3 regions of the Telluria sp. ZT3P25 genome follow, and region 3 is predicted to be linked to each of the others. Evidence: predicted binding sites of a transcription regulator. Region 3 holds the regulator's gene; each other region holds the start of a gene.

Region 1 (3,273 bases), 160 kb from region 3:
CCTGTGCCGCGCCTTGTTGAAGGACCTGCCGTTGCATACGTTGTGCACGGTCGATGGCGTGCGTCGCAGCGGCGCAACGTGGTCTCTGGAGAGCGCCGGTGTGTGCGTGGCCGATGGCTTCGATGCCGTGGTGTTGGCGATTCCGCCGCAACAGGCGGCCGCGCTGCTGGGCGCGCATCGTCCGGACTGGGCCGCGTGCGCGCAGGCCGTGCCGATGTTGCCCGTCTGGGTCTTGATGGGCATGACCGACGCGCCCGCAAGCGGCAGCGACTGGGAGCTGGCACTGCCCGCATCCGGCCCATTGGCGCTGGTGCTGCGCAACGATGCGAAGCCGGCGCGCACAGCGCTGGCGGGGCAGGCCCAATGGGTTGCGCATGCAACGCCCGACTGGACTGGCGCACATCTGGACACGCCGCACGATCAGGTGCAGGCGATGCTGCAGGCGGCGCTTGCCGATTGTATCGGCGGCGCTCTGGTCTGGCGCTTCGCGGCCGTGCATCGCTGGCTGTATGCAACGCTGGCAGCGGCGCCCGATGACGAGCGGGCCGCTGGTGCCTGGTGGGACGCGGGCATGGGGCTTGGCGTGTGCGGCGATGCCCTTGCCGGCGGCGGTGTGGAAGGCGCCTGGCGCTCCGGCCGCGCATTGGCAGCGCTAATGACCGCTGCTGCGAGCGGAGATCAGACATGAGCGCGCTTGCAGACGAAATCGCCCGCTTCGACCGACTCGGCGCCACCTGGTGGGACCCGAACGGCCCGATGCGGCCGCTGCATGTGACGAACGCACTGCGCCAGGCTTATCTGCTGGCATGCATGGCGTCGCATTTCGGTCGCCCCGATACGTCGCTGGCGGGTCTGCGCATCCTCGACGTCGGCTGCGGCGGCGGGCTGCTGTCCGAACCGCTGGCGCTGCGTGGCGCACACGTGGTTGGCATCGACGCCTCGCCTGGCAACCTGGCGGCGGCGCAACGCCACGCCGACGCCAGCGGCGCGGTAGTCGATTATCGCCTGGGCGAACTGGAGACTGTTCTGCAGCCCGATGAATGCTTCGACGTCGTATTGGCGCTCGAGGTGGCCGAGCATGTGGCCGACCCCGACGCCTTCATCGAAGAGGCAGCTCGGCGCGTTGCGCCTGGTGGTTTGCTGCTGGCGTCGACGATCGACCGCAGCTGGAAGAGCTATCTGTTGGCCGTCGTGGCGGCGGAGTACGTGTTGCGCGTGCTGCCGCGTGGCACGCACCAGTGGCGCCGCTTCGTGAAACCCGCCGAGATGCTGGCTGCAGCCACCGGGGCCGGGCTGCAGCGGATCGATCTGCGCGGCATGCGTTACCTGCCGGTGTTGCATCGCGCCTCATGGTGCAGCGATACGAGCGTGAACTATCTGGCAACGTTTGCCCGTCCGGCCTGACCGGAGCAGCTGGGAAAAGTAATCCGATGCTCATCGGGCAGCTGGCGCTTGAATTTGACGGGGTAGCGGCGTAATATACTGTATAAACATACAGTATGGAGCAGCGGCCATGATCGACACCGATGAGCCCATCCGCCGCGAGCGGGTAGAAGAACACATCATGCTGGCGCCGCCGCGCGTTGCACGCAAGGGGCGTGGTGCGGTGTCGAACCTGCAAGGACGCTATGAGGTCAACGGTCGCGAGCGTTTTGACGACGGCTGGTCTGATGCCGATTCTGAGTCGACTACCGGGGCTGCCGGTGAATCGGCCGCGTTCAAGACCGTGGTCACCGACGAGTTCGCCAAGACGATCCTGTCGCGCAACACGTCACCCGATATTCCATTCAGCGTGTCGCTCAATCCGTACCGGGGCTGCGAACACGGCTGCATTTATTGCTTCGCACGGCCCACGCACAGCTATCTTGGCCTGTCGCCGGGCCTTGATTTTGAATCCCGGCTCTTCGCCAAGGTGAATGCTCCCGAACTGCTGCGGCGCGAACTCGCCAAGCCCGGCTACGTCCCCGAACACATCGCCATTGGCGTGAACACCGACGCCTACCAGCCTTGCGAGCGTGAGCGCCAGATCACGCGGCAAGTATTGGAGGTATTGTCCGAATGCCGCCACCCGCTTGGCCTGATCACCAAGTCGTCGCTGATCGAGCGCGACATCGACCTGCTTGCGCCGATGGCGGCCAACAACCTGGCGTGCGCGGCGGTGACGCTCACGACACTCGATGCACAGATTTCGCGCACGCTCGAGCCGCGCTCGGCCGCGCCGATGCGCCGTCTGCGCACGATCCGTACGCTGACCGACGCCGGCATTCCGGTCAGTGTGAGCGTCGCGCCGATCATCCCGTTCGTGACCGAGCCCGAGATTGAACGCATCCTTGAAGCGGCGCGCGATGCCGGCGCGGTCGGCGCGCACTACACGGTGCTGCGCCTGCCGCACGAAGTCAATCCGCTGTTTCAAGAGTGGTTGCAGGCGCATTTCCCGGACCGCGCGCAGCGAGTAATGAACCGCATCCGCGAGATGCGCGGCGGCAAGGATTACGATGCCGACTTTGCACAGCGCATGCATGGTGACGGCGTGTGGGCCGACCTGATCCGGCAACGCTTTGAAAAAGCAGTCGAGCGCCTTGGCTACAAGTCATTGCGCGGGCGTTTCGGGCGGCTCGATCGCTCGCAATTCCGGCGACCAGTGGTGGTGCCTGCAACGACACGCCGCGGTAGTACTCAGGGGGCAGGGCAGCTGGACCTGTTTTGAGAATGCAGGAATAGCCCAGGACGTTGCTGACCAGCCCGGCTGCCGACCTGCGCAAGCTCGATGCAGCCGTCTACGCGGAAAACGCGACCGCGAACGCCGGGGACTGGTAACTGCGCGCCGTGTCGTTCGACGTAAACGACGGGCTGGCCGACAACCAGCGCATCCAGGTTTTAGGCCAGCTGGGCGGGCAACTGATGCGCTTGGTGTCGGAACACGGTCAGCGCGGTGGCGCCCAGGTGGACAACGTAACGAGCAGAACCGGCGGGGCGGGCAGGGCGACGGAACCGGCAACGGGTGTGGTCTGTGATTGAGCCTGGGCGCCATCGGCAATATGGGTGGCATGGGCGCCAGGCGGGGCGTCGATGAACTTCGGTCGCTGATGGTGCACCAGGGACATCGGTCCAGCGCAAATCGCTCGGCCCGAATACCCTTGGTAAAACGTCACTGAAGAGCTCGTTTTATTCTAAGATGCGGCATTGACAGGCGCGCCGCTCCGCGCGCCGTCCAGTCGCCTCGATAAGAATCCATGACCACACCAGTGACACCAGGGCAGCCCGGCCTTTCCG
Region 2 (3,273 bases), 760 kb from region 3:
CGATGTGCAGCGTGCGCTGCATGATGTCGCGACTGAAGCGTTCACGCAGCGAGCGAAAGCGCGACGTGATGACCCGGCCGGCCAGGGCCACCGGGTTGTCGCCATCGCGCAGGTAGCGCGCCGGTCCGCGCGCGTGCTGGCCGCCGCTGGCGCGCCGGTCGGGCACGCGCACGCGTGTCTCGCGACGTTCATCGATATCCGCCTCTGGCGAGGGGTCGTCTGGCTTGCGCTTGATGGGTTCGTCTTCAGTCATGTCATTAATATAACTTCGGCAATGCTGCGCACGATTCAAAGTTGTTACAAAAGGTCGCCATATGCTCAGACCGGCACGTCGAGCAGCTTCTGGAAGGTCAGCATCAGGTGGCGCCCCGCCACAGGCGTCTCGAGCAGGCCGCGGGCGCCGGCCAGCCGGGCGCGGGCGCTATCGTAATGAAACGATGGCGTGACCATGAACACCACGGGCGTGCGCCCGGCGCCGGCCTGCGCCTTGATCGACGAGCACAGTGCATACGGTTCGATGCCCGGGGCCGCCGTGTTGATCAGCACCAGCGCCACCGGCGTTTCGTCGCACAGGCGCACGGCGGCGGCCTGGCTGTCGGTCCATTCGACGCCGATCCGGCGCGGCCCGAGCACCTGCGCCACCCGGTTGCGCAGGTTGCACGCCTGATCGACGATCAATACCGGGCCATCGACGGGCCCGTGGCGCAGTCGCGTGTAGAATGCGGGCGTTTCAAGATCCGGCCCCAGACGCGGACGGCGGCGGCGTTCGGCCAGCACGCGGCGCGCACGGGCGCCGTGCTGGGCCAGCGCATGCACGCGCGTGTCGAGCAGTTCGGCCAGTTGCCCATGCAGCGCCCGTTGGTCAAGCGGGCGGGTGACGGTTGGCCAACGGGTGTTGCCAGTGCCGCCGATGACCAGTGCCGGTTGCAGCGCATCGGGTGGCCGGCACGCCAGTTGCGCCAGCGCAAACGGGCTGTCACCGTTGGCAACCAGCAGATCCGGCTCTTGCAAACTATCGGCATGCAGGCAAGAATACGACGGCCCGGCGCCCGGCGCGTCTTCGAGCAGCGCCGCCAGCCGGGCGGTTTCAACCGGATCAAAGCCGATCGGACGCACGGTGAACAGACAATGGGATCGCTGCATCGGGCCCCACCCTTCTTGCATCGATTATGTATTTACAGCGTAATCTAGCACAAAGGTGCAAGGCGAAAAGCACGACATAAGCGCAAAATACTGTATATTTATACAGTTAAAAAGCATTTCCTTTTCCGCTCGACAAGATAGAATGCCAACGCATTCTACAAATACTCTTCAAGATGGCCTCCAAGAAACCCGCTCCAGACTACAGCGAATCATCCATCCGCGTCCTCAAGGGACTCGAACCTGTGAAACAGCGTCCGGGCATGTACACCCGCACGGAAAATCCGCTCCACATCATCCAGGAAGTGATCGACAATGCCTCCGACGAGGCGCTGGGTGGCTATTGCAAGAACATTAGCGTCACGATGAACCCGGACGGCTCGATCACGGTCGAAGACGACGGCCGCGGCATCCCGGTCGGCATCCACCCCGAAGAAGGCGTGTCCACGGTCGAGATCGTGTTCACACGCCTGCACGCCGGCGGCAAGTTCGACAAGGGCTCAGGCGGCGCGTATGCGTTCTCGGGCGGCCTGCACGGCGTCGGCGTCTCGGTCACCAATGCGCTGTCCAAGCGTCTCGAGATCGAAGTCTGGCGCAAGGACGATCAGGGCAACGGCCAGCACAAGCTGGTGTTCGCCGCCGGCGACGTGATCGAGCCGCTCACCTCCGCACCATTCGAGCGCGGCGGCAAGAAGAACGGTACGCGCGTCACGGCCTGGCCTGATGGCAAGTACTTCGATTCGCCGACCATCCCGATGAACGACCTGCAGCGCCTGCTGCGCTCGAAAGCCGTGCTGCTGCCGGGCGTGACGGTCACGCTCACGAACGCCAAGGGCGAAGTCCAGACCTGGCGCTACGACGAGGGCCTGCGCGGCTACCTGACCGAAGCGCTGGCGCAAAGCTCCACCGGCGAAACCCTGATCCCGCTGTTCGAAGGCGCGCAGTACGCCGCCGCCGGCGACGACAGTTTTGCCGAAGGCGAAGGTGCGGCCTGGGTCGTGGCCTGGACCGAAGAAGGCGGCGTGGTGCGTGAATCCTACGTCAACCTGATCCCCACCGTCAGCGGCGGCACCCACGAAGCGGGCCTGCGCGACGGCCTGTATGGCGCCGTCAAGAACTTCGTCGAGCTGCATGGCCTGCTGCCGAAAGGCGTCAAGCTGCTGCCCGAGGACGTATTCGCGCGCGTCTCGTTCGTGCTGTCGGCCAAGGTGCTGGACCCGCAGTTCCAGGGCCAGACGAAAGAACGCCTGAATTCGCGCGACGCGCTCAAGCTGGTCTCGACCTTCACCAGGCCGCCGCTCGAACTGTGGCTGAACCAGCACGTCGAATACGGCAAGAAGCTCGCTGAACTCGTGATCCGCCAGGCGCAGTCGCGTCTGCGCTCGCTGCAGAAAGTCGAAAAGAAAAAATCGTCGGGCGTGGCCGTGTTACCGGGCAAACTGACCGATTGCGAATCGAACGACATCACGCGCAACGAGCTGTTCCTGGTCGAGGGTGACTCGGCCGGCGGCTCGGCCAAGATGGGCCGCGACAAGGAATTCCAGGCCATCCTGCCGCTGCGCGGCAAGGTGCTCAACTCGTGGGAAACCGACCGCGACCGCCTGTTTGCCAACAATGAAATCCACGATATCTCGGTGGCGATCGGCGTCGATCCGCACAGCGCCGGCGACTCGCCCGACCTCACCGGTCTGCGCTACGGCAAGATCTGCATCCTGTCCGACGCCGACGTCGACGGCTCGCACATCCAGGTGCTGCTGCTCACTTTGTTCTTTAAACATTTCCCGGCACTGTTTGCGAACGGGAACATCTGCATCGCGCGCCCGCCGCTGTTCCGCGTCGACGTGCCGGCGCGCGGCAAGAAGCCGATCCAGAAGCTGTATGCGCTCGACTCGGGCGAGCTGCTGGCGATCGAAGACAAGCTGAAAAAAGAAGGCCTGAAGGAAGGCGTGTGGAGCATCTCGCGCTTCAAGGGCCTGGGCGAGATGAACGCCGAGCAGCTGTGGGAAACGACGATGAACCCGGACACGCGCCGCCTGCTGCCCGTGTTTTTGGGCGACTACGACCACGCCGAATCATCGGCACGCTTCAATATGCTGATGGGCAAAGGCGAAGCCGCCGCGCGCCGCGCCTGGA
Region 3 (3,273 bases):
GCACGAGTCCATCGATCCGTTCGATTACCTCAATCGCCTGCAACTGGCGATTCCCGCCTCGAATCTGGGCGACAACCGCACGCTGGTCATTCCGGTGGCGCACACGATTTTCTTCGAGATGGGCGCCGAGCGCCGCGCCAGCATGGGCATTGCCGAGTCGCTGATCCGTGTGTCGGTGGGCATCGAGGATACCGACGACCTGGTCGAGGACTTCCGTCAGGCGCTGGACGTGTAGGCACGGCCCACCGCGCGGCGTATCGCGCGGCGTATCGCGCGGCGTTACCGCGTGGCGTTACCGCGCGGCGTTACCGCGCCGCGTAAAGCCATGCAAAGAAGGCCGGCGCGATGCCGGCCTTGTCATTTTTACGGTTGAGTCGCGCTGTCAAAGGGGGCTATGATGCCTCATCGTCAGCTTGTCATTTTCTTCGGATGCCCATGAAACGTTTTCTGCTCTGCCTTTCTCTGACTATTGCCAGCACCGCCTATGCGGGCGAGCTGGAAGACGCCAATGCGCTGTTCGAAAAGAAGGATTACGCGGGCGCGCTCAAGCTGTATACCAAGCTCGCCAACGCCGGCAATGCGCAAGCACAGCAGCAACTGGGCCAGATGTACTGGTATGGCGAGGCGGGCACCGTCGACGAGGCGGCGGCCAGGGCATTGTTCGAAAAGTCGGCCGCCAAAGGCAACAAGGTCGCGGCCGAATCGCTGGTCGTCATGCAGCAGCGCGTGACCAAACGCGCCGAGATCGATTACTGGATCAAGGGTTATGATGGCGCCGAGCTGCAGTCGGGTGAATACCGCTGCCCGTCGCCGCGCATTCCGGCGGTGTCGAAAGTGAATGACGAGATCGATCGCGTCAACAAGCTGGTAACAGGCTGGCAGGATTGCTACAACAAGATGGTGACGAACCTGAACGCGCAGTCGCCATTGACGAAGAAGATCCCGGCCGATATCGCCAAGCTGATGAACAAGCAGGAAGCGGACGCGTCGGCAGCCTACCTGGAGCAGGTGCGGCAGAACATCGCGGAAGGCGCGAAGGTCAGTTCAAAGATGATCCTGGCAGATTTTGCGGCGTGGCGCAGTGCTACCGAAGCGTTCATAAACCAGCATAATGCGGTGGTGAAGAAGGCGTCGAATTAAGGGGTAGGCAGGACAGGGCGGGGTAAAACAGGCGCCGGCAGGAAAGCCGGCGCCATTACATCAGTTCCAGCTACGCATCAGGCCGACAGCCAGGCCTTCGAGTGCAAACTCTTCGTCCGGCGACACGGCAATGATGTTGAAATCGGGGTTCTCTGGCAGCAGCTCGACCAGGTCGCCCGTCTTGCGATAACGCTTGACCGTGACTTCGTCGCCCAGACGCGCGACGACGATCTGGCCGTTCTTGGCGCTGTCAATTTTCTTGACCGCCAAAAAGTCGCCATCCATGATGCCAGCGTCGCGCATCGACCAGCCTTTGACCTTCAGCAGAAAATCGGGCCGCGCCGCGAACATGGCTGCGTCGACGTTGTAGGTGGCTTCGACGTGTTCCTGCGCCAGGATCGGATTGCCCGCCGCGACGCGCCCGACCAGCGGCAGCGACATGAACGACGGCGGCGGCATCGGGATGGCCTCGACGCTTGCGCCGATCAGGCGAATGCCGCGCGACGTGCCCGGCGAAATTTCGATGGCGCCCTTGCGCGCCAGTGCTTGCAGATGTTCTTCAGCCGCATTGGCCGAGCGGAAACCCAATTCGGAAGCGATTTCAGCCCGGGTCGGAGGGAAACCGGTGTTCTCGATCGCTTCCTTGATCAGGTTCAGGATCTGTTCTTGCCGTGCAGTGAGCTTTAGCATAAATGTGTTACAGCAACCGGTTATGTGTGTAACCTGTATTTTTGTACAGTATTCTGCGGCGCGCAAGGGGAAACGCAAAAAATATCGCGAAAATCGCGATTCAGCATGCAATAAGGCGTCAAAACACTGGAATTGTCGAGTCAGATCTGCCGTAACTAAGACAGATCGCGCCTGCGATGCCGCATTGGGGCTTTCCAAGTCAACGACATCCAGGTTATAATTGCCGGCTTTCCCTTCCCACACTCGTCTTGACGCCGAGGTGGGCATTTGTTAAACGTCCTCAAGGAGTAATGCATGCGTCATTATGAAATCGTGTTTATCGTCCATCCGGACCAGAGCGAACAAGTCCCGGCGATGATCGAGCGTTACAAGACCACGGTGACCAGCCGCGGCGGTAACATCCATCGCGTTGAAGACTGGGGCCGCCGCCAGATGGCATACCAGATCCAGAAGCTGCCAAAAGCACACTACATCTGCCTGAACATCGAATGCGACAACGAGACCCTGGTCGAGCTGGAAACTGCATTCAAGTTCAATGATGCGGTTCTGCGTCACCTGACCGTCAAGCTGAAAAAAGCTGAAACCGCACCGTCGCCGATGATGAAATCGGTACAGCGCGAAGACGCAGCCAAGAGCCACCGTGCCGAAGCCGCTGCGCCAGCAGCCGCTCCAGCCGCTGCGCCAGCGCCTGCTGCTGCTTAAGTTTTCCCCAGTTATTCGTAGTAACCAGTAATACCGGGTGCACAGCGCAAATCACCTCCAGCTCATGGCGACCATCGCCGAGCGCGACGTACTGCGTTACACCCCGGCCGGTGTGCCAATCGTTTCAGCCGTCCTGATGCACGAATCGCAGCAGGAAGAGGCCGGAGTCGAGAGGTCGGTCGCGTTCGAAGTCCCTGCGTTCGCCGCGGGTGAGATTTCGGGCAGGTTTGCCAGCGCCGAATTGGGCGCCAGCTACAGGTTCAACGGATTTCTTGCACGGAAAAATCGCAACAGCAAAGCCCTGGTGTTTCACATCATTGATTTCAGTGCCGCTTAACCCGGCAATTTAGATACAGGAGCCTCAAATGGCATTCGGTAAAAAGTTCGACAAAAACAAAGCGAAACTCAAAGAGAAGCGCAAACAGCAAAACCCGCTGTTCAAGCGCAAGAAATTCTGCCGTTTCACCGCCGCTGGCGTTGAGCAGGTGGACTACAAGGACGTCGACACCCTGAAGGACTTCGTCCAGGAAAACGGCAAGATCATGCCAGCACGTCTGACCGGCACCAAGGCGCACTACCAGCGTCAGGTCGACACCGCGATCAAGCGCGCACGCTACCTTGCGCTGCTGCCGTACACCGACCTGCACCACGGTTAATCGTCGGTCACGACAGTCAGACATCTGGAGATCACTATGCAAATCATTCTGTTGGAAAAAGTAGTCAACGTCGGCAACCTGGGCG

What was found. The regulator LexA, encoded in region 3, represses DNA repair genes until DNA is damaged. The targets are predictions, from matches to a motif close to ACTGTATNNNNATACAGT.
Region 1: AC56LY_RS12885 (PA0069 family radical SAM protein) is a predicted target of LexA. The motif match lies at 1,482-1,499, and genes of this name have one in related genera.
Region 2: AC56LY_RS16895 (DNA topoisomerase IV subunit B) is a predicted target of LexA. The motif match lies at 1,233-1,250, and genes of this name have one in related genera.

The regions. Positions count from the first base shown of each region.
Region 1 covers NZ_JCASIJ010000001.1:2,891,671-2,894,943, reverse strand. Annotated here, with positions in the region: gene AC56LY_RS12895 (NAD(P)/FAD-dependent oxidoreductase) at 1-688, shown strand, start outside; gene ubiG (bifunctional 2-polyprenyl-6-hydroxyphenol methylase/3-demethylubiquinol 3-O-methyltransferase UbiG) at 685-1,404, shown strand; gene AC56LY_RS12885 (PA0069 family radical SAM protein) at 1,514-2,707, shown strand.
Region 2 covers NZ_JCASIJ010000001.1:3,813,834-3,817,106, forward strand. Annotated here, with positions in the region: gene AC56LY_RS16885 (gamma-glutamyl-gamma-aminobutyrate hydrolase family protein) at 1-253, opposite strand, end outside; gene AC56LY_RS16890 (response regulator) at 319-1,143, opposite strand; gene AC56LY_RS16895 (DNA topoisomerase IV subunit B) at 1,317-3,273, shown strand, end outside.
Region 3 covers NZ_JCASIJ010000001.1:3,050,435-3,053,707, reverse strand. Annotated here, with positions in the region: gene AC56LY_RS13610 (cystathionine gamma-synthase family protein) at 1-235, shown strand, start outside; gene AC56LY_RS13605 (tetratricopeptide repeat protein) at 436-1,140, shown strand; gene lexA (transcriptional repressor LexA) at 1,201-1,830, opposite strand; gene rpsF (30S ribosomal protein S6) at 2,125-2,532, shown strand; gene priB (primosomal replication protein N) at 2,570-2,869, shown strand; gene rpsR (30S ribosomal protein S18) at 2,898-3,188, shown strand; gene rplI (50S ribosomal protein L9) at 3,225-3,273, shown strand, end outside.